One region of the Buttiauxella sp. BIGb0552 genome, then DNA from elsewhere that is predicted to be linked to it. Evidence: predicted binding sites of a transcription regulator. Region 1 holds the regulator's gene; the other holds the start of a gene.

Region 1 (12,053 bases):
TTTCCCACGCGATACCTGGCGGTACGCGTGTTGAAGCACAGGGGCGTGAAGTGAATGGCTCGTTGACGATGCAAGATAATGCACCGTGGCGTGCAGCAATCAAATACCTCTATTTCAACCCTGACTGGGGTAATAGCACAGCCAAAACGACCAGCACTTCTCCACTGGGAGACAATACTTCAATTGATTTCCGCAGCTGGCCTGATCTGCAACTGCGTTGCGCCGAATGTTGGCTGTGGGGGCAAAAATATGGCCGTATTGAAGGTGATCTTGCTGTTAAAGGGAACACGCTGGAATTAGAAAATGGATTAGTCGATTCAGGATTTGCAAGACTAACCGGCAGTGGTCAATGGGTTAACAGTCCAGCAGAAGAGCGCACCTCCATAAAAGGTAAACTTCATGGCAGCAAGCTTGATGCCGCAACCAATTTCTTTGGGGTTAAAACGCCAATTCAGGGTTCATCTTTTGATGCGGATTATGATTTGCACTGGCGTGATAAACCCTGGCAGCCAGACTTTGCTTCACTAAACGGAATCTTACATACCAAATTGGGTAAAGGTCAGATTGCCGATCTGGGCACAGGCCACGCCGGGCAATTGCTGCGTTTGGTGAGTGTCGATGCGCTAATGCGTAAGCTGCGTTTCGATTTCAGCGACACCTTCGGTGATGGTTTCTATTTTGACTCCATCCGCAGTACGGCCTGGATTAAAGATGGTGTGTTGCATAGCGACGATACGTTGGTTGATGGTCTGGAAGCTGATATCGGCATGAAAGGCTCCGTTGATCTGGTTCGACGTCAATTGGACCTTGAAGCTGTTGTCGCACCTGAAATCTCGGCAACCGTTGGTGTGGCGACTGCATTTGTAGTTAACCCAATAATAGGTGCCGCCGTGTTTGCCGCGAGTAAAGTGTTAGGGCCTTTGTGGAGTAAAATCTCCGTGTTGCGCTATCACATCACGGGATCGGTCGATCAACCGCAAATTAATGAAGTGCTCCGTCAGCCAAGAGTTAACGACGCTAAGTGATTTGACGCGAACGGCTAATTGCCGCAAGCTCAATAGATATCTCCAATCGATAGACAAATAAGAGTAGCGAAACGATGAGTCTGAACCTGGTAAGTGAGCAGTTGCTGTCTGCGAATGGCTTAACCCATCAAGATCTTTTTTCCATTTTGGGACAATTGTCCGAGCGCCGACTCGACTATGGCGATCTCTATTTCCAGTCCAGTTATCACGAATCCTGGGTGCTGGAAGACCGCATCATTAAAGACGGCTCTTATAACATCGATCAAGGTGTTGGCGTGCGTGCGGTCAGCGGTGAGAAAACCGGTTTTGCTTATGCCGACCAGGTCAGCTTACTGGCACTAGAACAAAGTGCCCATGCGGCCCGAAGCATCGTGCAGGATAAAGGAAATGGCCGCGTACAGACATTAGGTGCTGTGCAGCATAGCGCGCTTTATACCAGCGCTGACCCGCTGCAAAGCATGACGCGCGAAGAGAAACTCGACATCCTGAAACGTGTTGATAGCGTAGCCCGTGCGGCAGATAAGCGCGTTCAGGAAGTGACAGCCAGCCTGACTGGTGTTTACGAACTGATTCTTGTCGCGGCAACTGACGGTACACTGGCAGCTGACGTACGCCCATTAGTGCGTCTTTCTGTTAGCGTGCAGGTTGAAGACGACGGTAAACGTGAACGCGGCTCAAGCGGTGGCGGTGGTCGCTTCGGTTATGACTATTTCCTCGAAACCGTTGATGGCGAAGTTCGTGCCGACGCGTGGGCGAAAGAAGCTGTGCGTATGGCACTGGTGACCCTTTCTGCTGTAGCAGCACCTGCAGGTACGTTCCCAGTAGTGCTTGGCGCGGGCTGGCCGGGCGTGCTGTTGCATGAAGCGGTTGGTCATGGTCTGGAAGGCGATTTTAATCGTCGCGGTACTTCCGTATTCAGTGGTCAAATGGGCCAACTGGTTGCTTCTGAGCTTTGCACTATTGTTGATGACGGCACCATGGCCAATCGCCGTGGTTCCGTTGCCATTGATGATGAAGGTGTTCCGGGCCAGTACAACGTATTGATTGAGAATGGCATCCTGAAAGGCTATATGCAGGACAAACTGAATGCCCGCTTAATGGGTGTTGCGCCAACAGGTAATGGTCGTCGCGAATCTTATGCACATCTACCAATGCCACGTATGACCAACACTTATATGCTCGCTGGTAAGTCTACTCCGCAAGAGATCATCGAATCCGTTGAGTACGGTATCTATGCTCCTAACTTTGGTGGCGGTCAGGTAGATATCACATCTGGTAAGTTTGTGTTCTCAACTTCCGAAGCCTATCTCATCGAAAACGGCAAAGTGACGACTCCGGTAAAAGGCGCAACGCTGATTGGTTCCGGTATCGAAACGATGCAGCAGATTTCGATGGTAGGTAACGATCTGGCGCTGGATAACGGCGTCGGTGTGTGTGGCAAAGAAGGGCAGAGTCTGCCAGTCGGAGTTGGCCAGCCAACGCTTAAAGTCGATAACTTAACGGTTGGCGGCACAGCGTAATATTCTACTTTCTCTCGTAATAATCAGCCGGGTTAACCCCGGCTTATTTATTTTCAATTTCGCCCATTTTACCCCACCTCTTTCCCGCGTCCTTTGTTGTCGCGTACCCCTTGATAAAGATGCGAAACCTTCACGAAATACTCGGTCAGATAGTTAATACAAACCTGTACTTTCAAAGGCAGCTTATCTTTTTCGGTATACAGCGCGTACACCGGGCGCGGATCGGATTGATAGCTCGGCATTAAGATCTCAAGCGTCCCATCATTGATCTCATCGATCACCCACATCAGTGGAACGTAAGCGATCCCGGCACCTATTTTTAGCCAGCGGCTTAACGTCATGGGATCGTTTGTGACAAAGCGACCTTGCGGGATCATACGTGTGGTGAGGCCTTCCGGGGCGATCAACTCAAACTCATTGTGCGGGCGAATGCTATATTCCAGCCAGGAATGGCTGGCAAGATCGGCAGGTTTTTCTGGTGTACCGTTTTGTTGCAGGTAGCTTTTTGCGGCACAAATTACCATCGGCATCGACCCGAGGCGGGTTGAGAACAGGCTTGAATCCTGCAATGCACCAACACGAATAACCACATCCAGGCCATCGGCAATCAGGTCCGGTGCCGGAATGCCCGTGACAAGATTTACTGTCAACTCAGGGTACTCTTTGAGCATGTCAGCGGTCATGGACGCGAGGACATTTTGTGCCATAGTTGAAGAACTTCCGATGCGCAGCGTGCCAATTGGTGTGTTGTTAAATGCATAAAGTTGTTCATGCACAGCCTGCGCTTCATGTAGCATCTTGCGGCAACCGAGGTAGTAAATTTTACCCGCTTCGGTCAGCCCAATACTGCGTGTGCTGCGGTTTAGCAGCTTGACCTGTAACTCATCTTCTAATTTGGAAACGGTTTGGCTGATGGATGATACGCTCATTTCCAACTGCCTGGCCGCGGCGGTGAAAGAGCCAAGTTCGACAACTTTGGCAAATACCGACATGCGTTTAAGTCTTTCCATTGTTCACTCTGAGTTAAAAGTGATTTAGATCACAGATTATAGATAACGGGCTAACTATTGCGGTAATATATTATTAACAACACGACCCGTATCACTCGTTAGCTCAGTATTCCTGGCCGTCCCAGGGTTTGTGTCTTCCGTATTTTCTGCAAGGTTAACATGAGTCTATTTCCCGTTGTCGTGATATTCGGTCTTTCTTTTCCGCCGATATTCTTCGAGCTAATTCTTTCGCTGGCGTTGTTCTGGTTGGTTCGCCGTCTGCTTACACCGACGGGAATTTATGATTTTGTCTGGCACCCGGCATTATTTAATACAGCGCTTTATTGCTGCCTGTTTTATCTGATCTCTCGTCTGTTTGTTTGAGGTTGATGTGAAAGCACTAACAAGAAAAATAACTCGTACTGCCATCACACTGATTCTGGTGCTGCTGGCTTTCATCGCTATTTTCCGTGCATGGGTGTTCTATACCGAATCCCCATGGACGCGTGACGCTCGCTTTACCGCAGATGTTGTCGCGATTGCGCCAGATGTATCGGGTTTAATCACCGATGTGAAGGTTCGTGACAACCAACTGGTGAAGAAGGACCAGATTCTGTTCACCATCGACCAGCCGCGTTATCAGAAAGCACTGGAGCAAGCGCAGGCCGATGTTGCCTACTACCAGGCTCTGGCCGGGGAAAAACGCCGTGAAGCAGGGCGTCGTAATTCATTAGGGACTCAGGCGATGTCGCGTGAGGAGATTGAGCAATCTAATAATGTGCTGCAGACCGTTTTGCATCAATTAGCGAAAGCTGAAGCGACCCGTGACTTGGCACAGTTGGATATGCAACGCACTATTATTCGTGCGCCAGCCGAAGGTTGGGTAACAAACCTTAATGTTTATACCGGTGAATTTATTACCCGTGGTTCCACTGCAGTTGCGCTGGTTAAACGCGGTACGTTCTACATTCTGGCCTATATGGAAGAAACCAAACTGGATGGTATTCGCCCGGGTTACCGTGTGCAAATCACGCCGCTTGGTAGTAATCGCGTATTGCGCGGAACCGTAGACAGCATTTCTGCCGGGGTAACCAACGCCAGCAGTACTCGAGACACCAAAGGGATGGCGACAGTTGATTCCAACCTTGAATGGGTGCGTCTGGCTCAGCGTGTACCGGTGCGAATTCATCTTGATGAACAACAGGCTAACCTTTATCCCGCCGGAACAACCGCAACTGTCGTGGTGACTGGAGATAAAGACCGCGATACCGACCACGACTCGGTATTCATCAAATTCATGCATCGTCTGCGTGAGTTCGGCTAAGCGTAGGTTGATATGTATTTTATCTCGCGGTTACATCTGCGCTTTGCTATCAAGCTGGCCTTTGCCATCGTATTGGCAATGTTTGTCGGGTTCCAATTCCAGCTCGAAACACCGCGCTGGGCGGTGCTGACAGCAGCTATCGTTGCGGCAGGCCCGGCGTTTGCCGCAGGCGGTGAACCTTATTCTGGTGCCATTCGTTACCGCGGGATGCTGCGTATTGTCGGCACCTTTATCGGTTGTTTTGCTGCCCTGTTTATTATCACCTTACTGATTCGTGCACCGGTAGTGATGCTGCTGGTTTGCTGTATCTGGGCCGGTTTTTGTACCTGGATTTCCTCACTGGTTAAAGTCGAGAATTCTTACGCGTGGGGGCTTTCCGGCTACACGGCGCTGATTATTATCGTCACAATTCAGGCCCACCCCCTTTTGACACCGCAGTTTGCGGTTGAGCGCTGCAGTGAAATCGTGATTGGTATTGTTTGCGCGATTCTTGCTGACTTGCTCTTTTCTCCACGTTCCATCAAACAAGAAATTGATCGCGAGTTAGATAATTTGCTGGTGGACCAATATCGGCTGATGCAGTTGTGTATTGCACATGGTGAAAAAGAAGAAGTCGATAAAGCGTGGGCTGGGCTTGTGCGCCGCACTACAGCTCTTGAAGGGATGCGTACCAATCTCAAAATCGAATCTTCACGTTGGGGGCGAGCAAACCGTCGCCTGAAGGCAATCAATACAATTTCGCTTACGCTCATCACGCAGGCCTGCGAAACCTATCTGATTCAAAACACGCGTCCGGAATTCGTCACTCCAGAGTTCCGCACGCTGTTTGAGACTCCGGTGGAAACCGCTGCTGATGTTCATAAGCAAATGAAGGTTGTCCGCAAAGTCATTTCCTATGCCGGTGAAAAAAATACGCCCGTCACCATCAGTAGTTGGGCTGGTACTGTCACCCGCTACATGTTGCTCAAACGCGGTGTGGCCAGCAATGTTCGTATCAGTGCGCTGGAAGAGGAAGTATTGAACCAGGAAGTGGTGGTCAAAGTGCAGTCTGCCGAAGGCCATCACGCGATGATCAACTTCTGGCGCACGACTGTTTCATGCCTGCTTGGGAGTTTGTTCTGGCTATGGACGGGTTGGACATCAGGAAGCGGCGCTATGGTTATGATCGCCGTCGTGACATCACTGGCGATGCGCTTACCCAATCCGCGTATGGTTGCGATCGACTTCTTATATGGAATGCTGGTGGCGCTACCGCTAGGTGCTTTCTACTTCCTGGTTGTCATTCCTTCTACGCAACAAAGTATTCTACTGCTGTGTATTAGCCTCGGTTTGCTTGGTTTCTTTATCGGGATTGAAGTACAGAAACGACGTCTGGGCTCGATGGGCGCATTGGCTGGGACAATCAACATCATTGTTCTCGATAACCCGATGACGTTCCACCTCAACACTTTCCTGGACGGCGCGTTGGGGCAAATTGTGGGCTGTTTCCTGGCATTGATGGTGATATTGCTGATTCGCGATAACTCGAAAGAACGCACCGGTCGTACATTGTTGAACCAGTTTGTCTCGGCTGCGGTTTCAGCACTCACTACCAATAAAAATCGCCGTAAAGAGAACCATCTTCCTGCGCTGTATCAGCAGCTTTTCTTGCTGCTTAATACCTTCCCGGGGGATATCGACCGCTACCGTTTAGCGCTGATCTTGATTATTGCTCACCAGAGATTGCGCGATGCGCCGATTCCGGTGAATGACGATCTTTCTGCTTTCCATCGCCAACTGCGCAACACGGCAGATCGCGTGATTTCTGCATCCAGCGACGACAAAAGGCGGCGTTACTTCCAGCAACTGCTGGAAGAATTAGATATCTACCAGGAGAAATTGCGGGTCTGGGAGGCACCGATACAGGTTACCGAACCGGTGAAACGCCTGGCGCATGTGCTGCATAAATACCAGCACGCATTCATCGCTGCCTGACCCGAGCCGACGCCATGCGTCGGCTTTTTTGTATCTATACTTATACCCGTCATACTTCAACTTGCAGATGCGTTGGCTGCGTTTGCTCACCCGAATCACTTACCAGAGTAAGCTCATCGGGATTCACTCGCTTGCCGCCTGCCTGCAACTCGAATTATTTTGGGTATATCAGATGCCCAATTCATAACAGGAGAAAACTATGACAAATCAGGCACTCCAGGACAGTGAATTATTCAACACTGGCTATCTCGTAAATGGTGAATGGCGCAAGCTGAGTGAAACTTTCGAGGTTATTAACCCCGCAACGGGCGAGGTTGTCGCCAAAGTCGCAAAGGCTGGTAAAAAAGAGGCTGAAGAAGCTATCACCGCTGCCGCTAAAGCCTTTCCCGCATGGCGTGCAAAAACCGCCAAAGAACGCTCCACCATTCTCTACCGTTGGTTCCAGTTGATAATTGAGAACAAAAGCTGGCTCGGCCGCTTGATGACTACCGAACAAGGCAAACCGTTGAAAGAGGCGGAAGGGGAAGTCGAGTACGCCGCGAGTTTTATTCAGTGGTTTGCGGAGCAGGCTAAACGGGCAAATGGTGAAATTATACCTGCGATCAAACCGGGCTCACGCATTCTCGCCACCCGTGAACCGATTGGCGTTGTAGCCGCCATTACTCCGTGGAATTTCCCGATGGCAATGCTGACCCGCAAACTCGGCCCGGCGCTCGCCGCGGGCTGTACCGGAATCATCAAGCCTGCTAATAACACGCCGCTATCGGCATTTGCTTTACTGGCGCTGGCGAAGAAAGCAGGCGTGCCTGATGGCGTGCTAAATGCTGTAGCCGGTAATACGCAAGAAATCAGCGACGCGATAATGGCGAGCCATGAAGTGCGGAAGATTTCGTTTACTGGATCCACCGCCGTTGGCAAAACGCTGGTGCGCAATGCTGCGGAAACCATGAAAAAAGTCTCCATGGAATTAGGCGGTAACGCGCCGTATATCGTCTTTGATGATGCCGATATTGATGAAGCCGTGAAAGGTGCGATTGCTAACAAATTCCGTAACGCCGGGCAGGTTTGCGTCAGTGTTAACCGTTTCTTTATTCAGGAAAAGGTTTACGACCAGTTCGTCAACAAGCTGGCCGATGCGGTTAAAGCCCTCAAAGTTGGGAATGGCCTGGAAGAGGGCGTCGCCATCGGGCCATTAATTGAGAAATCCGCAGTCGATAAGGTCTGTGAACACGTGGAAGATGCGCAAGCGAAGGGGGGCAAAGTACTGGTGGGTGGCAAGAGCCATGAATTGGGTGGCAATTTCTGGCAACCCACGGTGATTGTCGATGCTAATGACGACATGAAACTGGCGCAGGAAGAAACTTTTGGCCCGGTGGCTGCCTGTTTCCGATTCAAAACGGAAGAGGAAGTGATTGAGCGTGCGAACAATACGCCATTTGGTTTGGCAGCCTACTTCTATACTCAGAATCTGTCGCGCGTATTCCGTGTCTCTCAGGCGCTTGAAAGTGGGATGATAGGGATTAACGAATGCGCAGTTTCGACTGAACTGGGACCATTTGGCGGCGTGAAAGAGTCCGGTCTTGGTCGTGAGGGTTCGGTATTGGGTCTGGATGAGTTTCTGGAAGTCAAAACCTTGCATATTGGTGGGTTGTAGAGCGATTCGTTCTGGTTAAGGTGGCAAGCAATGAAAAAATACACCTTTGATTTTAGTCAGATAGAAGACCAGCCTGGATTCTATCGTCACTTTACCCAGGCATTTCAACTTGAGAAAAAGCAGGTCCACGATCTCGACAGCTTATGGGATGTGGTCGTCGGGGGCACTTTACCCCTCCCGGCGGAAATCGAGTTTGTTCATTTACCAGAGATGCAAAGGCGGCGTTACGGGGCTTTGATTTTGCTTTTTGACGAAGCAGAGGAAGAGCTGGAAGGGCAATTGCGCTTTAACGTGCGCGGCTAACGCTATTTTAGATATAAAAAAGCCCCCGCTAGCGGGGGCAAAGTCGTCAGAATTTGACGACGAGGGTTTATTTATACAGTTCAGCGGTGGCGTGCCAGCTATCGCCAGTACGTGCTTCGGTAATGCGATATGCCGATGCACCTTCTTTAGTCGCCTTCTGTGATAATTCCTGACGCATATCCATTGGCGCACTGCCAGTCTGACTGACAGAAATGCTACCCATAGATTGCATGTTTTGTGCTTGTTCGCTGTTTATCTGATGCGCGGCTGCGTTAGCGCCGAAAGAGATAACAGAGAAAAGGCTCAGTGCTGCGATGGTTAATTTGGTTTTCATGATGTCTACTCCTGAATTATGTTCTCAACGACCGGAAGGGTTTAACTGCGTTTATTGTTCTTGGGGCCGTCGTTTTGATTAATCGGTATTACTTATACCTGCCAGGCTTATTTATACAGCTCAGCAGTGGCGTGCCATGCATCACCAGAACGTGCTTCAACGATGCGATAAGAAGATGCACCTTTCGCTTCAGCTTTTTCATTCAGCATTTGGTGCATATCCATTGGTGCACTGCCTATTTGGCTTACAGAAACTGTGCCCATCGGCTGAAGATTCTGTGCCTGTTCTGCGTTAACAGATGTGGCTGCGAAAGCACCAAATGACAGCATTGAAAGCAGACTGGCGGCTACTACTGTTGATTTCATGTTCATAATTTTTACCTCGTCGTATTCTTTTATTTGGGTCCTCATTCCGTGACCCTCATCACAAAATCAAGTATACACTAATAACGTGGAAAATTAATACCACGCTAATTATTATCTATGAAACTTTACAATAATAGAGGTTTTCTTTATTACGTAAAGTTATTAAAAATGATCTTTTATTGCTTTGTTTATGTTAAATATAAGTAAAAACAATGAGATATCAGACTTTGACTTTTTGTGCGGTTCATCACATAACTTGCTGATGGGTTGGGTTTTTAAAGTAGGAGTAGATGTGAAGAATGAAATTTGCAGGCAGGTATAAGAAAACAGAAGGATGTTATCAAGCAGGTTGCTCCCGCCATTCAATAACAGCGGGAACAGCCGTTTTAAGACTTAAAGCTCTTGTTCGAAGAGCACCAGAATCGCTTCATAAAGCTCTTTAACCGTGAAGTCTTTGGCAGGCGTAGTAAAGATAGTGTCGTCTCCGGCAATCGTGCCCAGGATCCCTTCAGCTTTACCTAAAGAATCCAGTAGGCGTGCAATCAACTGTGCAGCACCCGGGCTTGTGTGGATAACGACAACGGCATCGTTGTAATCAATATCCAGTACCAGATTTTTTAATGGACTGGATGTGGTCGGCACACCCAATTCAGCAGGCAAACAATACACCATTTCCATTTTTGCATTGCGAGTACGCACCGCGCCAAACTTGGTCAGCATGCGGGATACTTTGGACTGGTTAATGTTTTCGAAACCTTCATTTTGCAAGGCATGGACGATCTCGCCTTGAGAACTAAATTTCTCTTCTTTCAATAATGCTTTGAATGCTTTGACTAATTCTTCTTGTTTTGAGGAAATACGCATAGGTCACCCATATTCAGGTCAGCAAAGATAACATTATTATGCATTTAAATGAATTTTTATGCAAATCAATGGCTGGGTGTAAGCTTGAAATAATGTTATGAAAGGGGCTGATTTTATCAAATTTTGTTATCGAGAAACATGCCTTCGTCACGACTCGAAAATAAGTTGTTAGGTAAATTAAATGTTATCAAAATGATGTTGTTTTGCTGCGTAGGGAGGGGTAATGTAACCGCCTGTTGATGTGACAACATCAGGTTGTGACCGGGCGCTAAGGCGTCGTTTCCACCCGGCGAGTAAATGCAGCAGTAACGTTTCAGGATTGCGTAACTTCGCAAACCTTGAGCGGGAATATTGTAATTACCCCTTCTCTGGATTATGGTCGCCACCGCATGGAGTTACGGCACCTATTTGCTAACCATAATAAGGAGTTTAGGATGAAAGTTGCAGTCCTCGGCGCAGCAGGCGGAATTGGCCAAGCGCTTGCCCTTCTACTCAAGACCCAACTGCCTTCAGGTTCAGAACTCTCTCTGTATGATATTGCACCTGTAACCCCAGGTGTTGCAGTCGATCTGAGTCATATCCCGACCGATGTAAAAATCAAAGGTTTCTGTGGTGAAGATGCAACTCCTGCACTGGTTGGTGCGGATGTGGTGCTTATCTCTGCCGGTGTAGCACGTAAACCAGGTATGGACCGTTCTGACCTGTTTAACGTCAATGCGGGAATCGTGAAGAATCTGGTTCAACAGATTGCTAAAACTTGCCCTAAAGCCTGTATCGGTATTATCACAAACCCTGTGAATACCACCGTTGCTATTGCAGCGGAAGTGCTGAAAAAAGCAGGTGTGTACGATAAAAACAAATTATTTGGCGTAACTACGCTGGACATCATCCGCTCCAACACCTTTGTTGCTCAGCTGAAAGGCAAACTGCCGACCGATATCGAAGTCCCTGTTATTGGCGGACACTCTGGCGTGACTATTCTGCCACTGCTGTCTCAGATCCCAGGCGTAAGCTTCACTGAGCAGGAAGTTGCTGATTTAACTAAGCGTATTCAGAATGCAGGTACTGAAGTTGTAGAGGCGAAGGCTGGTGGCGGGTCTGCAACCCTGTCAATGGGTCAGGCTGCTGCACGTTTTGGTCTGTCTCTGGTTCGCGCGCTGCAAGGCGAAAGCAATGTGGTTGAATGTGCGTATGTTGAAGGCAATGGCGAGCACGCTCGTTTCTTCTCTCAGCCGCTGCTGCTGGGTAAAAACGGTATTGCAGAGATCAAATCTTACGGCAAACTGAGTGCGTTTGAGCACCAGGCGCTGGAAGGTATGCTGGATACCCTGAAGAAAGATATTACTCTTGGTGAAGAGTTCGTTAACAAGTAAACACCAGGCTTCAGAGATAAAAAAACCGGAACTGAGTTCCGGTTTTTTATTGCCTGTCATTCAGCATTTATCAGTTAGTGGCTGGATATTCCTGAATCGTCACTTGTAACGTCAGCTTCTTATCATCGCGCATTACTTCAACCGGAATGACTGAGCCTGGGCGAATTTCTGCCACCTGATCCATAGTGCCTAATGCCGAAATCGCTGGTTTATTGTTCACCGAAATAATCACGTCGTTAACCAGAAGGCCTGCTTTCGCCGCTGGACCGCCAGGTGAAACTTCGTTAACGATAATCCCCTGAATCTGATCAATGCCGGTAGCCGGGCC
Region 2 (12,053 bases), 450 kb from region 1:
TTAATGCTGAGCTGACCTTAGCTCGCGCCCGTGACGGTATGCGTATGGCGCAAGTTAGTGCTGAAACTATCAACCCTGCACATCCGGGTTCGCGTTTTTCCGGCGGTAACCTTGAAACTCTGCGCGACAAACCAGGCAGTAAGCTGCTGGACGCCCTGGTAGCTTTCCGTGATAAATATTATTCTGCGAACCTAATGAAGGCTGTTATTTACAGTAATAAACCATTGCCGGAACTGGCAAAAATTGCTGTGGAAACCTATGGCCGGGTGCCGAATAAAAACATTGAACGGCCAGTTATTAATGTGCCGGTTGTCACGGATGCGCAAAAAGGAGTCGTAATTCATTACGTCCCCGCATTGCCTCGCAAAGTGGTGCGTGTTGAATTCCGTATCGACAATAATAGCGATAAATTCCGCAGCAAAACTGATGAGTTAATTGGCTATTTGATTGGCAACCGTAGCAACAATACACTTTCTGACTGGCTGCAAAAGCAGGGGCTGGCAGATAGCATCCGTGCCGATTCCGACCCGTTAGTTAACGGCAATAGTGGCGTGTTCGCTATCTCTGTATCGTTGACTGATAAAGGTCTCGCGCAGCGTGATGATGTGGTTGCGGCTATTTTCAGTTACTTAAATAAAATGCGTGAGAATGGCGTCGATAAAAGTTATTTCGACGAGCTTGCCCATGTTCTCGATCTCGACTTCCGTTATCCATCAATAACCCGTGATATGGATTACGTAGAATGGTTAGCAGACACCATGTTACGCGTGCCTGTCGAGCACACACTTGATGCTGTCAACATCGCCGATCAATACGATCCAGCGGCTATTAAAGCACGCCTGGATATGATGACGCCGCAAAATGCACGTGTCTGGTATATCAGCCCGAAAGAGCCACATAACAAAACGGCTTATTTTGTAGAAGCGCCTTATCAGGTCGATAAAATCACCCCGCAAGTCTTCAATACCTGGCAGGAAAAAGCGGCAGCAATCAAACTGGCATTGCCACAATTGAACCCGTATATCCCGGATGACTTTACGTTAGTTAAACCTGACAAAACCTATGCTCACCCAGAATTACTGGTGAAAGAACCCGGTCTGCGTGTGTTGTATATGCCAAGCCACTATTTTGCCAGCGAACCGAAAGCTGACGTGACGATGGTGCTGCGTAACCCGCAGGCAATGGATAGTGCGAAAAACCAGGTATTGTTTGCCCTGAATGACTACCTGGCAGGCATCGCGTTGGACGAGTTAAGCAACCAGGCTTCGATTGGCGGTATTGGTTTCTCGACTAATGCCAACAGCGGTTTGATGGTTAATGCCAATGGTTACACCCAACGTTTGCCGCAGCTTTTTGAAGCGCTGCTAAAAGGCTATTTCTCCTATACACCGACTCAAGAGCAGTTGGATCAGGCAAAATCATGGTATGCCCAAATGATGGATTCGGCAGACAAAGGCAAAGCTTACGATCAGGCGATTATGCCGGTGCAGATGGTGTCGCAGGTGCCGTATTTCCAGCGTGAAACGCGCCGCGCGTTGTTGCCTGCTCTGACGATAAAAGACGTGCTTGATTACCGGGAAGTTTTAAAAACAGGTGCTAAACCTGAGTTTTTAGTTCTGGGCAATATGTCTCCTGATCAGGCAAAAGAGCTTGCGCATAACGTACAAAGCCAGCTGACTACCAAAGGTAATGAGTGGTGCCGCAATAAAGACGTGCTTGTTGATAGCAAACATTTAGCGATGTTTGAAAAAACAGGAGGCAGCACAGATTCCGCGCTGGCAGCAGTTTATGTACCGAAAGGTTTCGATGAAACGGTCAGTACTGCTTACAGCTCAATGTTGGGGCAAATCATTCAGCCGTGGTTCTACAACCAGTTGCGTACCCAGGAGCAACTGGGCTATGCGGTGTTTGCTTTCCCGATGTCAGTTGGCCGCCAGTGGGGGATTGGTTTCTTACTGCAAAGTAACGATAAGCAACCAGCCTACTTGTACCAGCGTTTTAAAGCGTTTTACCCAACGGCTGAAAAGAAGTTGCGTGAGATGAGCGCTGAAGATTTTGCTCAAATGCAGCAGGGGATGATCAGTGAAATTATGCAGGCACCGCAGACCTTGTCACAGGAGGCCTCACAACTGAGCAAAGATTTCGATCGCGGAAACCTGGATTTTGATTCGCGTGATAAAGTAGTCGCCGAAATTAAAAAACTGACGCCGCGAAAACTGGCTGATTTCTTCCATCAGGCAGTGATTGAACCACAGGGAATAGCTGTACTGTCGCAAGTTTCTGGTAGCCACAATGGCAAGTCAGATTATGCCACTCCGAAAGGCTGGAAAACCTGGAAGGAGGTCAGCACTCTGCAGCAATCATTGCCGCGTGTAGACGCTAAGTAATGGCGGCCACGGCACCTGCAACTTGAAAGACAATAGGTATAATAATGACCGGAATCACTCAGCCGCTTGACCCCCTAAGTTTACCTCTGACGGGAGAGCGGTTGATTGAAGCCTCTGCCGGTACCGGAAAGACATTTACCATTGCGGCACTCTATCTGCGTTTGCTGCTTGGCCTGGGTGGGGAAAATGCCCATCCCCGGCCACTCTCAGTTGAAGAATTATTGGTCGTAACCTTTACTCAGGCGGCGACTGAAGAGCTCCGCGGCCGTATTCGCGCCAATATTCATGAACTGCGTATCGCCTGCGTATGTAAGCGCACTGACAATCCCTTGTTCCAAAAACTGCTCACAGAAATCCCTGACCTTCACCAGGCTGCCCAAGTTTTGCGCCTTGCAGAACAGCAAATGGATGAAGCGGCCATTTTCACTATCCATGGTTTTTGCCAGCGAATGCTCAGCCTTAATGCCTTCGAATCAGGCATGCTGTTTGAGCAACAACTCATTGAAGATGAATCACGGCTGCGTCGTAATGCCTGTGCTGATTTTTGGCGTCGCCATTGTTACCCACTTCCTAAACCGGTCGCGCAGGTTATGGCAGAGGAGTGGGCTGGCCCGGAAGAACTTCTCAGAGACATAAACAGCTGGTTGCAAGGTGAACAACCGGTACTTAAACAGCCGCCAGCTGATGATGAAACGCTACTTGCACGGCATCAGAAAATAATTAACGCCATTGAAGATGTGAAAGCGCAATGGTGTGCTTGCGCGGATGAAATTGCGCAACTCCTAAGTGTGGCGAAGATAGACCGCCGTAGTTACAGCAGTAAAAACCTACCTAATTGGCTGAATATTGTTGGCACATGGGCTCAGACAGAAACCACAACTTATAAATTGCCTGACCAACTGGAGCGTTTCTCTCAGTCGATGCTCGACGAGAAAACCAAAGAAGGCCAACCGCCGCAGCATCCTGTTTTCAGAGCGATTAACGATTTATTGGGGGAGCCGCTAACACTGCGTGATTTAGTTATCGCGCGTGCTATGGCTGAAATCCGCTATACCGTGCAGCAAGAAAAACGCCGTCGCGGTGAGCTGGGTTTCGACGATATGTTGACCCGGCTGGATGAAGCTCTGCATAAGCCGGGTGGCGACGCCCTGGCAGCCGCCATTCGTGGGCGTTTCCCGGCGGCAATGATTGATGAATTTCAGGATACCGATCCTCAGCAATATCGCATCTTCAGGCGGCTGTACATCAACCAGCCGGGTACTGCGTTATTGCTTATTGGTGACCCGAAACAGGCGATTTATGCGTTCCGCGGGGCGGATATTTTTACCTACATGAAAGCTCGTCATGAGGTAAGTGCCCACTACACGCTGGACACTAACTGGCGTTCATCCCCTGCAATGATAAACAGCGTGAATACTCTGTTTCAGCAACTGAGTAACCCTTTCTTATTCCAGCAAATCCCATTTTTAGCGGTCAAAGCGGCCGAGAAAAACAGTGGACTGCGTTTTACTTTCAAAGGGAAGAACCAGGCGGCTATGTCGCTCTGGGCACAGTCGGGTGACGGTTGCGGTGTGAGTGATTACCAACAAATCATGGCCATGCAGTGTGCGCAGCAGATTCGAGACTGGCTGACTGCCGGGCAGCGCGGTGAGGCTCTATTGTGGAAAGGTGAGGTATCTCGCCCGGTACAGTCATCAGACATCACTATTTTGGTTCGTAGTCGCGGTGAAGCTTCAATTGTTCGGGAGGCTTTGAGCGCGCTCAATATTCCCTCTGTTTACCTTTCAAATCGTGACTCGGTTTTTGCAACGCCTGAAGCGCGAGAGATTTTGTGGATCCTGCAGGCTGTACTTGCCCCTGAAATTGAAACAGCACTGAGAAGTGCGGTTGCGACCAGTATGCTTGGCCTTGATGCGCAAATGATTGAGGCGCTGAATAACGATGAAAATGCCTGGGATCAGTTGGTTGAAGAGTTTTCTGAATATCGCCAAACCTGGCTGCGCCGGGGCGTCATGCCGATGCTGCGGGCGCTGATTGCTCGTCGGCAGGTTGCTGAAAACTTGTTGGCAACGCCGGGAGGTGAAAGGCGTCTTACCGACATTTTACACATCAGCGAATTGCTACAAGAAGAAGCAGCGCAAACTGACAGTGAACATGCTCTGGTTCGATGGTTGGCACAGCAGGTCGCTGAACCTGATAGCAACGCCTACAGCCAACAATTACGTCTCGAAAGCGACAAGCATTTGGTTCAGGTTGTCACTATCCATAAATCAAAAGGGCTTGAGTACCCATTGGTCTGGTTGCCATTCATCGCCAACTATCGGGCGCAAAACAGTGGTCTGTACCATGACCGTTCAACATTCTCGCCGTTGCTGGATTTAAGCGACGATGAAGAAAGCCTGAGCCTTGCGGAAGAAGAGCGCCTGGCAGAGGATTTACGTTTGCTGTACGTGGCTCTGACTCGTTCAATCTGGCATTGCAGCCTGGGTGTCGCCCCGTTATTTAAAGGGAACCGAGCCAAAAAAGGGGGCAGCGATCTGCATCTGGGCGCGTTGGGGTATCTGCTGCAAAAAGGTGAGGCGAAAGATGCTGCCGGTTTACAGGCATGTTTGCAGGAACTGGTCAGTGAGTCGATTAGCGTCGAAGAACCTCACTCGGAAGACTATAGCCCGTGGCAGCCTGTCAGTACCGCAATCCCGGAACTGAGTGCCAGAGTGATGAAAAGGCAGGTTGCTGATAATTGGCGCGTGACCAGTTATTCCGGATTGCAGCAGCATGGCAGCAGCCAGGTACTGGATCTATTACCTCGATTAGATGTGGACGCTGCAGGTGTAGCGCCAGTGCAAAGTGAGCCATCACTAACTCCGCATAGCTTCCCACGCGGTGCGGGGCCGGGCACATTTTTGCATAGCTTATTCGAAGGCATTGATTTTACTCAGCCGATTGACGATATATGGGTTGCAAAGCAACTCACAGAGCAAGGTTTTGCTGAAGAGTGGCTACCCGTGTTAACGCAGTGGTTAAAGGCCATTTTGCAGGTTCCGCTCAATGATTCGGGCGTGTCGCTTAACCAGTTAACGCCACAGGAAAAACAGGTCGAGCTGGAATTTTATCTGCCAATTGAAAGTGATTTGCAGGCTGCGCATCTGGATAAGCTGGTGCGGGAATACGATCCGCTCTCTGCGGGCTGCCCTGCGCTGAATTTCAAACAAGTGCGTGGCATGTTGAAAGGGTTTATTGACCTGGTTTTCCGCTGGCAAGGGCGTTACTACCTGCTGGATTATAAATCCAACTGGCTGGGTGAAGACAGCAGTGCTTATACCCAGGAAGCGATGGCGGGTGCGATGCAATCCCATCGTTACGACCTGCAATATCAGTTATATACGTTGGCTCTGCACCGCTATTTGCGCCACCGTATGCCTGACTACGATTACCAAAGACATTTTGGCGGCGTTATCTATCTTTTCTTGCGCGGAGTCGAAAGCAACGGTTCTTCACAGGGGATTTTCTCGACGCAGCCAGATGTTCAATTGATTACGAAAATGGATGCACTTTTTGCCGGGCAAACGGACGAGGTTACGCCATGAAAATGTCTGAGTTGCTACAGCAGGCAGTCGAGCAAAAATTGTTGCGCGCATTGGATGCACAATTCGCCATGATGATTTCCAGTGACGAGCAGCCCGCAGTCATGCTGGCAGCGGCACTTGTCAGCCACGATGCGGGTGAAGGGCATGTGTGTATCCCACTTTCGCGTTTAAAGCCGGAGTTCTGTTTTGCCGGGCGGCAACCTGATTTTGCGGAGCAACTTTTCGCTGTGATTGGTATCAACGCCAACTGGCACGAACTGCTATTGGCATCTGATGCGGTAAGTGAGTATGAAGGGGCAACACCGCTGAAATTAATTGGCGAGCGCTTGTACCTCAACCGGATGTGGCAAAACGAACAGTCTGTCGCGCGGTTTTTTGGTGAAGAGAACTGCGTAATCCCACTTGATGAAACGCAGATTATCCGTGTATTAAATCAACTCTTTGAGCCAACAGCCGATATCGACTGGCAAAAGGTTGCTGCGGCCGTGGCACTGACACGACGCATTTCAGTGATTTCTGGCGGGCCAGGAACCGGGAAAACCACTACGGTGGCCAAATTGCTCGCAGCACTGGTTCAGCTATCGGACGCAAAACCTTTGCGTATCCAACTGGCGGCTCCAACAGGTAAAGCTGCTGCACGTTTAACCGAATCCTTAGGTTCCGCTCTACGGCGTTTGCCGTTGGATGATGCGCAAAAAGCCTCGTTGCCTAGCGATGCTTGTACCTTGCACCGCTTATTGGGCGCACAACCTAACAGCCAACGTCTGCGATATCACGCAGGGAACCCATTGCATCTTGATGTGCTGGTGGTAGATGAAGCCTCAATGGTGGATTTGCCAATGATGGCAAAGCTGATTCATGCGTTGCCAGCACACGCGCGGATCATTTTCTTAGGCGACCGCGATCAACTGGCATCGGTGGAAGCGGGGGCGGTGCTCGGGGATATTTGCCATTATGTAACACACGGATATTCTCCTGTTCGTGCGGCCGAATTAAGTCGACTGACGGGTTACTCACTGGTAACAGGTGAAGGAACAGAAGCCAGTGTGCTGCGCGACGGGCTTTGTCTGCTGCAAAAAAGCTACCGTTTTGATAGCAAATCAGGGATTGGGCAGTTGGCCTATGCTGTTAATGCAAGTGATGTGAAACAGGCTAAAGCTGTGTTTGCTAAAGGTTTTGGCGATATCACAAAGCAGCCATTGCGCGAAACTGAAGACTACGCGTTGATGATTGCTGATGCAGTGGATGGGTATCGGCCGTATCTGGAGTTAATACGCAATCACGCAGAACCTGCAGCTATTATTGAAGCTTTCGGGCGTTATCAGTTGTTGTGTGCATTACGTGATGGCCCGTTTGGCGTCAGTGGCCTGAACAATAGAATCGAACTCGCGCTGATTCAAAAAAGGCTCATTGAGCGGCCAAATCAGGCCGCTTCAAGATGGTACAACGGCAGGCCAATTATGATTTCGCGTAACGACAGCTCGTTAGGCCTATTCAACGGTGATATCGGTATCGCGTTAGACAGAGGCGAGGGGCTACGCGTCTGGTTCCCGATGCCGGATGGCACAATAAAATCAGTGCAGCCGAGCCGTTTACCAGGGCATGACACCGCCTATGCTATGACGGTGCACAAATCCCAGGGTTCGGAATTTGATCACGCCGCCCTTGTTCTGCCAAATCAGTATACCGCTGTGGTTACGCGTGAACTGGTCTATACCGCGATCACTCGTGCTCGAAGCAGGCTATCTTTGTATGCAGATGACCGGGTTCTGGAAAAGGCAATTGTGACGAAGACAGAAAGACGCAGCGGATTGATGGAGAGTTTTAGCTAGCCCTGAATAGGGCTAGCTTATTGGTTACGCTAAATCCGCCATCAGCACTTTCGAACGGCGTTGATAGTTGTACATCTCTTTTTTACTTTCAGGCAGCAGCTCAACATCGACCGGCATAAATCCGCGTTCCTGGAACCAGTGAATGCTACGGGTGGTCAGCACGAACAGCTTGCTCAGTCCCATTTGGCGGGCTTGCGTGGCAATACGTTGCAGCAGCACTTCACCGCGCGATGAACTGCGATAGTCAGGGTGAACTGCTACGCAGGCCATTTCGCCAATCCCTTCTTCAAGGAATGGATAGAGTGCTGCACAGGCGATAGTCAGATTGTCGCGCTGAATAATGGTGAACTTGTCAATCTCCATTTCCAGTTGCTCACGCGAGCGGCGTACCAGAATCCCTTGTTGTTCAAGAGGGCGAATCAACTCCAGAATACCGCCGATATCGTTAATGGTAGCGCGACGAATTTGCTCCGCACTCTCCATAACAATTTGTGTACCGATCCCGTCGCGGGAGAAAAGCTCCTGCAACAGTGCGCCATCTTCCTGGTAACTAATTAAATGGCTGCGACGCACACCGCTACGACAGGCTTTCAAAGCACCCCGTAAGAAACGCACGGTGCCGGAGTGGTAATCACCGGCTTCTTCGAGTTCTTCAATACGTTTTTGCGCATCGTTAGGGAACAGTTCGGAGACAATATTGCCGTTGTCGTCGATAACACCCTGAGAAGAGCAGAAGCCAATCATTTTTTCGGCTTTCAGTTTGACTGCCAGTTGGGTGGCAATCTCTTCTGAAGTGAGGTTGAAACTTTCACCCGTGACCGATACCGCAACCGGGCCCATCAGCACGATTGCACCGTTATCAAGCTGGCGGTGAATAGCTTCTTCGTCGATACGACGCACGCGTCCGCTGTGGCAGTAATCCACGCCATCATCCACGCCCAATGGCTGCGCGATAATAAAGTTACCGCTGACCACGTTGATATGTGCGCCCTGCAAAGGCGTGTTGCCAAGGCTCATGGACAAACGCGCGGTAATATCCAGCTGCAATAAACCGGCCGCTTGCTTTACCAGCTCCAGCGTTTTTGCATCCGTAACACGCGTATGTTTATGATAGATAGGCTCATGATTATGCGAAGCCAGATTGGCATCAATCTGTGGGCGTGCGCCGTACACCACCACCAGACGAATCCCCAAGCTGTGCAGCAGCCCAATATCATTAACGATACTGGAAAAGTTCTCGTGTTCGATGGCTTCGCCGCCAAGCATAATGACAAACGTTTTTCCCCGATGGGCATTTATATAGGGAACAGAATGGCGGAATCCCTGTACCAGTTCGGTTCTACGTTCCTTCACCACGGCCAGACCTCATTGCATGATTATTCGTAATTTCTGTATTTTTATTCTTTTATTGCCTCCGGTGCAAGCGGCAATTTCCACAAAGCGAATATTTCTGAATTCAGCCTGCCAGGTGCTTGATTGCGAATGTTTACCCTTTAATGAGTGACAGCCCGGGCCTGTTTGGTTAAAGTTTTCGGCTCAAAAAATAAAATTGATTATTCGATTCCCGGAAATACACCGCTCAGGAGAGCTATGTCAGATTCCAGTCCATTAATAACTCGGCGCCGGTTGCTCCAGGGAGCAGGTGCTATGTGGCTTTTGAGTGTCAGCCAGGTCGGTCTTGCAGCTTCAAGCCTGGTCGTTGCGGTGCGTGTCTGGCCCGCTTCTTCTTACACTCGTGTCACGCTGGAATCGAACAAAGAGCTTAAATATAAGCAGTTCGCATTGAGCAACCCGGATCGCGTCGTTGTCGACATCGAAGGTGTGAATTTAAATTCAGTATTGAAAGGCATTGGTGGCCAGATTCGTGCTGACGATCCCTTCATCAAATCTGCGCGTGTCGGGCAGTTTGACCCGCAAACCGTGCGCATGGTTTTTGAACTCAAACAGAACGTCACACCACATCTGTTTGGACTGGCCCCGGTAGCTGAATTTAAAGAGCGTCTGGTGATGGATTTGTATCCGGCGAATATGAATAGCGAGCAAGATCCGCTGTTGGCATTGCTGGAAGATTACAACAACGGCAAGCTGGATAAAGACAAGCCGCCGTCGCCAGAACAAGGGCCGCAACCGGGTAAAGCCGGGCGTGACCGGCCAATTGTTATCATGCTTGATCCCGGCCACGGTGGGGAAGATCCCGGTGCGATTGGGCCGAACAAAACGCGCGAAAAAGATATCGTTCTGCAGATTGCTCGCCGCCTGAAAGCGCTGATTGATAAAGAAGCGAATATGAAAGCCTACATGACCCGCAATGAGGATGTGTTTATCCCATTAAAAGTCAGGGTAGCGAAGGCACAGAAGCAGCGTGCCGATCTGTTTGTTTCTATTCATGCTGATGCGTTTACCACGGGGGCTGCTCGCGGATCCTCCGTTTTTGCGCTCTCAACCAAAGGCGCGACCAGTACCGCCGCTAAATTCCTCGCCCAAACGCAAAACGCCGCCGACTTAATCGGTGGCGTCAGTAAGAGTGGCGATCGTTACCTCGACCATACGATGTTTGATATGGTGCAGTCATTGACCATCAACGATAGCCTTAAGTTCGGCAAAGAAGTGCTGGCCCGGTTAGGGAAGGTGAACAAACTGCATAAAAACAGCGTCGATCAGGCGGGGTTTGCGGTTCTGAAAGCTCCGGATATTCCATCCATTCTGGTAGAAACTGCCTTTTTGAGTAATGTTGAGGAAGAGCGCAAGCTGCGAACCGCGACATTCCAGCAGGAAGTGGCCGAGTCTATTCTGGCAGGTATAAAGGCTTATTTTGCGGATAGTGCGCGATTAGCGCGGCTCGGTTAATCCCCGTCATACTTCGAGCCGCGGCTGAGTTGGCTGCGCTCGAATTATTTAGAGGATAGTAGAACTGTGTGAGCGAATTGCAGATACAAAAAAAGCACTCCTGAGAGTGCTTTTAATATTGGTTGCGGGGGCCAGATTTGAACTGACGACCTTCGGGTTATGAGCCCGACGAGCTACCAGGCTGCTCCACCCCGCGTCCGTAAACTTCTTTAGTACCCAAATGACTTTCATCATTGCGCGAAACTCAGCGACTTAGTTGGTTGCGGGGGCCAGATTTGAACTGACGACCTTCGGGTTATGAGCCCGACGAGCTACCAGGCTGCTCCACCCCGCGTCCGTATAACTATTTACTGCTAATGGTTTTCACCACTGCGCTAAACTCAGCGACTTTGTAGTTGGTTGCGGGGGCCAGATTTGAACTGACGACCTTCGGGTTATGAGCCCGACGAGCTACCAGGCTGCTCCACCCCGCGTCCGTATAACTACTTACTGCAAATGGTTTTCACCACCGCGCTAAACTCAGCGACTTTTTAATTGGTTGCGGGGGCCAGATTTGAACTGACGACCTTCGGGTTATGAGCCCGACGAGCTACCAGGCTGCTCCACCCCGCGTCCGTGGAAGCGCACTATACTCTGCCCGGCTTTTGATGCAACCTTTTTTTTAATAAATGCCCGATTTGTCACATGTAGCTGATAATAATTTACTTTAAGTACAGATAGTGAACACATCTGGTCTGTGTGGGGTCCAACACGTTTAATTCTTGCCTGGTGTTTGCTATCTTCCCGTGGCTGCATACTTGAAGTATCCCGGGCCAGGCGCGAAATATAATCAGGGCGAGGAAGTAATGATAGGACGTTGGACGAAGTACATTGTAACTGGGGTAATGGTTGCCATTCTGGCGGGCTGTTCCTCAAAACCGACAGATAAAGGCCAGCAATATAAGGACGGGAAGTTTTCTCAGCCTTTTTCACTCGTCAACCGCCCCGATGCTGTGGGTGCACCGATTAACGGTGGCGACTTTGCTGAACAAGTTAACCAGATTCGTTCTGCGTCTCCGCGCCTCTACAATAGCAAGAGCGATGTTTACGGTGCCGTGCAGCAGTGGCTACGTGCCGGTGGCGACACCAGCAAGCTGAGCCAGTACGGTATTGATGCCTGGCAGATGGAAGGTGCAGACAACTACGGTAACGTGCAATTCACCGGCTACTACACACCTGTGGTACAGGCGCGTTACACCCGCCAGGGCGAGTTCCAGTATCCTATCTACCGTATGCCGCCAAAGCGTGGGCGCTTACCGTCTCGTGCTGAGATCTACAGTGGTGCTTTGAGCGATAGCTATATCATTGCTTACAGCAACTCCTTAATGGATAACTTCATTATGGATGTGCAGGGCAGCGGC

What was found. Region 1 encodes ArgR, which controls arginine synthesis, uptake and breakdown. Its sites were predicted from a motif close to ANTGAATAAAAATACANT; they were not measured.
Region 2: argA (amino-acid N-acetyltransferase) is a predicted target of ArgR. The motif match lies at 9,195-9,212, and genes of this name have one in related genera.

The regions. Positions count from the first base shown of each region.
Region 1 covers NZ_SODY01000003.1:646,545-658,597, reverse strand. The annotation lists gene yhdP (AsmA2 domain-containing protein YhdP) at 1-1,025, shown strand, start outside; gene tldD (metalloprotease TldD) at 1,100-2,545, shown strand; gene aaeR (HTH-type transcriptional activator AaeR) at 2,614-3,555, opposite strand; gene aaeX (p-hydroxybenzoic acid efflux pump operon protein AaeX) at 3,715-3,918, shown strand; gene aaeA (p-hydroxybenzoic acid efflux pump subunit AaeA) at 3,926-4,858, shown strand; gene aaeB (p-hydroxybenzoic acid efflux pump subunit AaeB) at 4,871-6,832, shown strand; gene EDF88_RS11980 (NAD-dependent succinate-semialdehyde dehydrogenase) at 7,032-8,486, shown strand; gene EDF88_RS11975 (barstar family protein) at 8,517-8,789, shown strand; gene yhcN (peroxide/acid stress response protein YhcN) at 8,857-9,123, opposite strand; gene yhcN (peroxide/acid stress response protein YhcN) at 9,231-9,494, opposite strand; gene argR (transcriptional regulator ArgR) at 9,882-10,352, opposite strand; gene mdh (malate dehydrogenase) at 10,787-11,725, shown strand; gene degS (outer membrane-stress sensor serine endopeptidase DegS) at 11,796-12,053, opposite strand, start outside.
Region 2 covers NZ_SODY01000003.1:201,022-213,074, reverse strand. The annotation lists gene ptrA (pitrilysin) at 1-2,387, shown strand, start outside; gene recB (exodeoxyribonuclease V subunit beta) at 2,432-5,974, shown strand; gene recD (exodeoxyribonuclease V subunit alpha) at 5,971-7,806, shown strand; gene argA (amino-acid N-acetyltransferase) at 7,831-9,162, opposite strand; gene amiC (N-acetylmuramoyl-L-alanine amidase AmiC) at 9,397-10,653, shown strand; tRNA gene EDF88_RS10000 (tRNA-Met) at 10,773-10,849, opposite strand; tRNA gene EDF88_RS09995 (tRNA-Met) at 10,911-10,987, opposite strand; tRNA gene EDF88_RS09990 (tRNA-Met) at 11,050-11,126, opposite strand; tRNA gene EDF88_RS09985 (tRNA-Met) at 11,189-11,265, opposite strand; gene mltA (murein transglycosylase A) at 11,499-12,053, shown strand, end outside.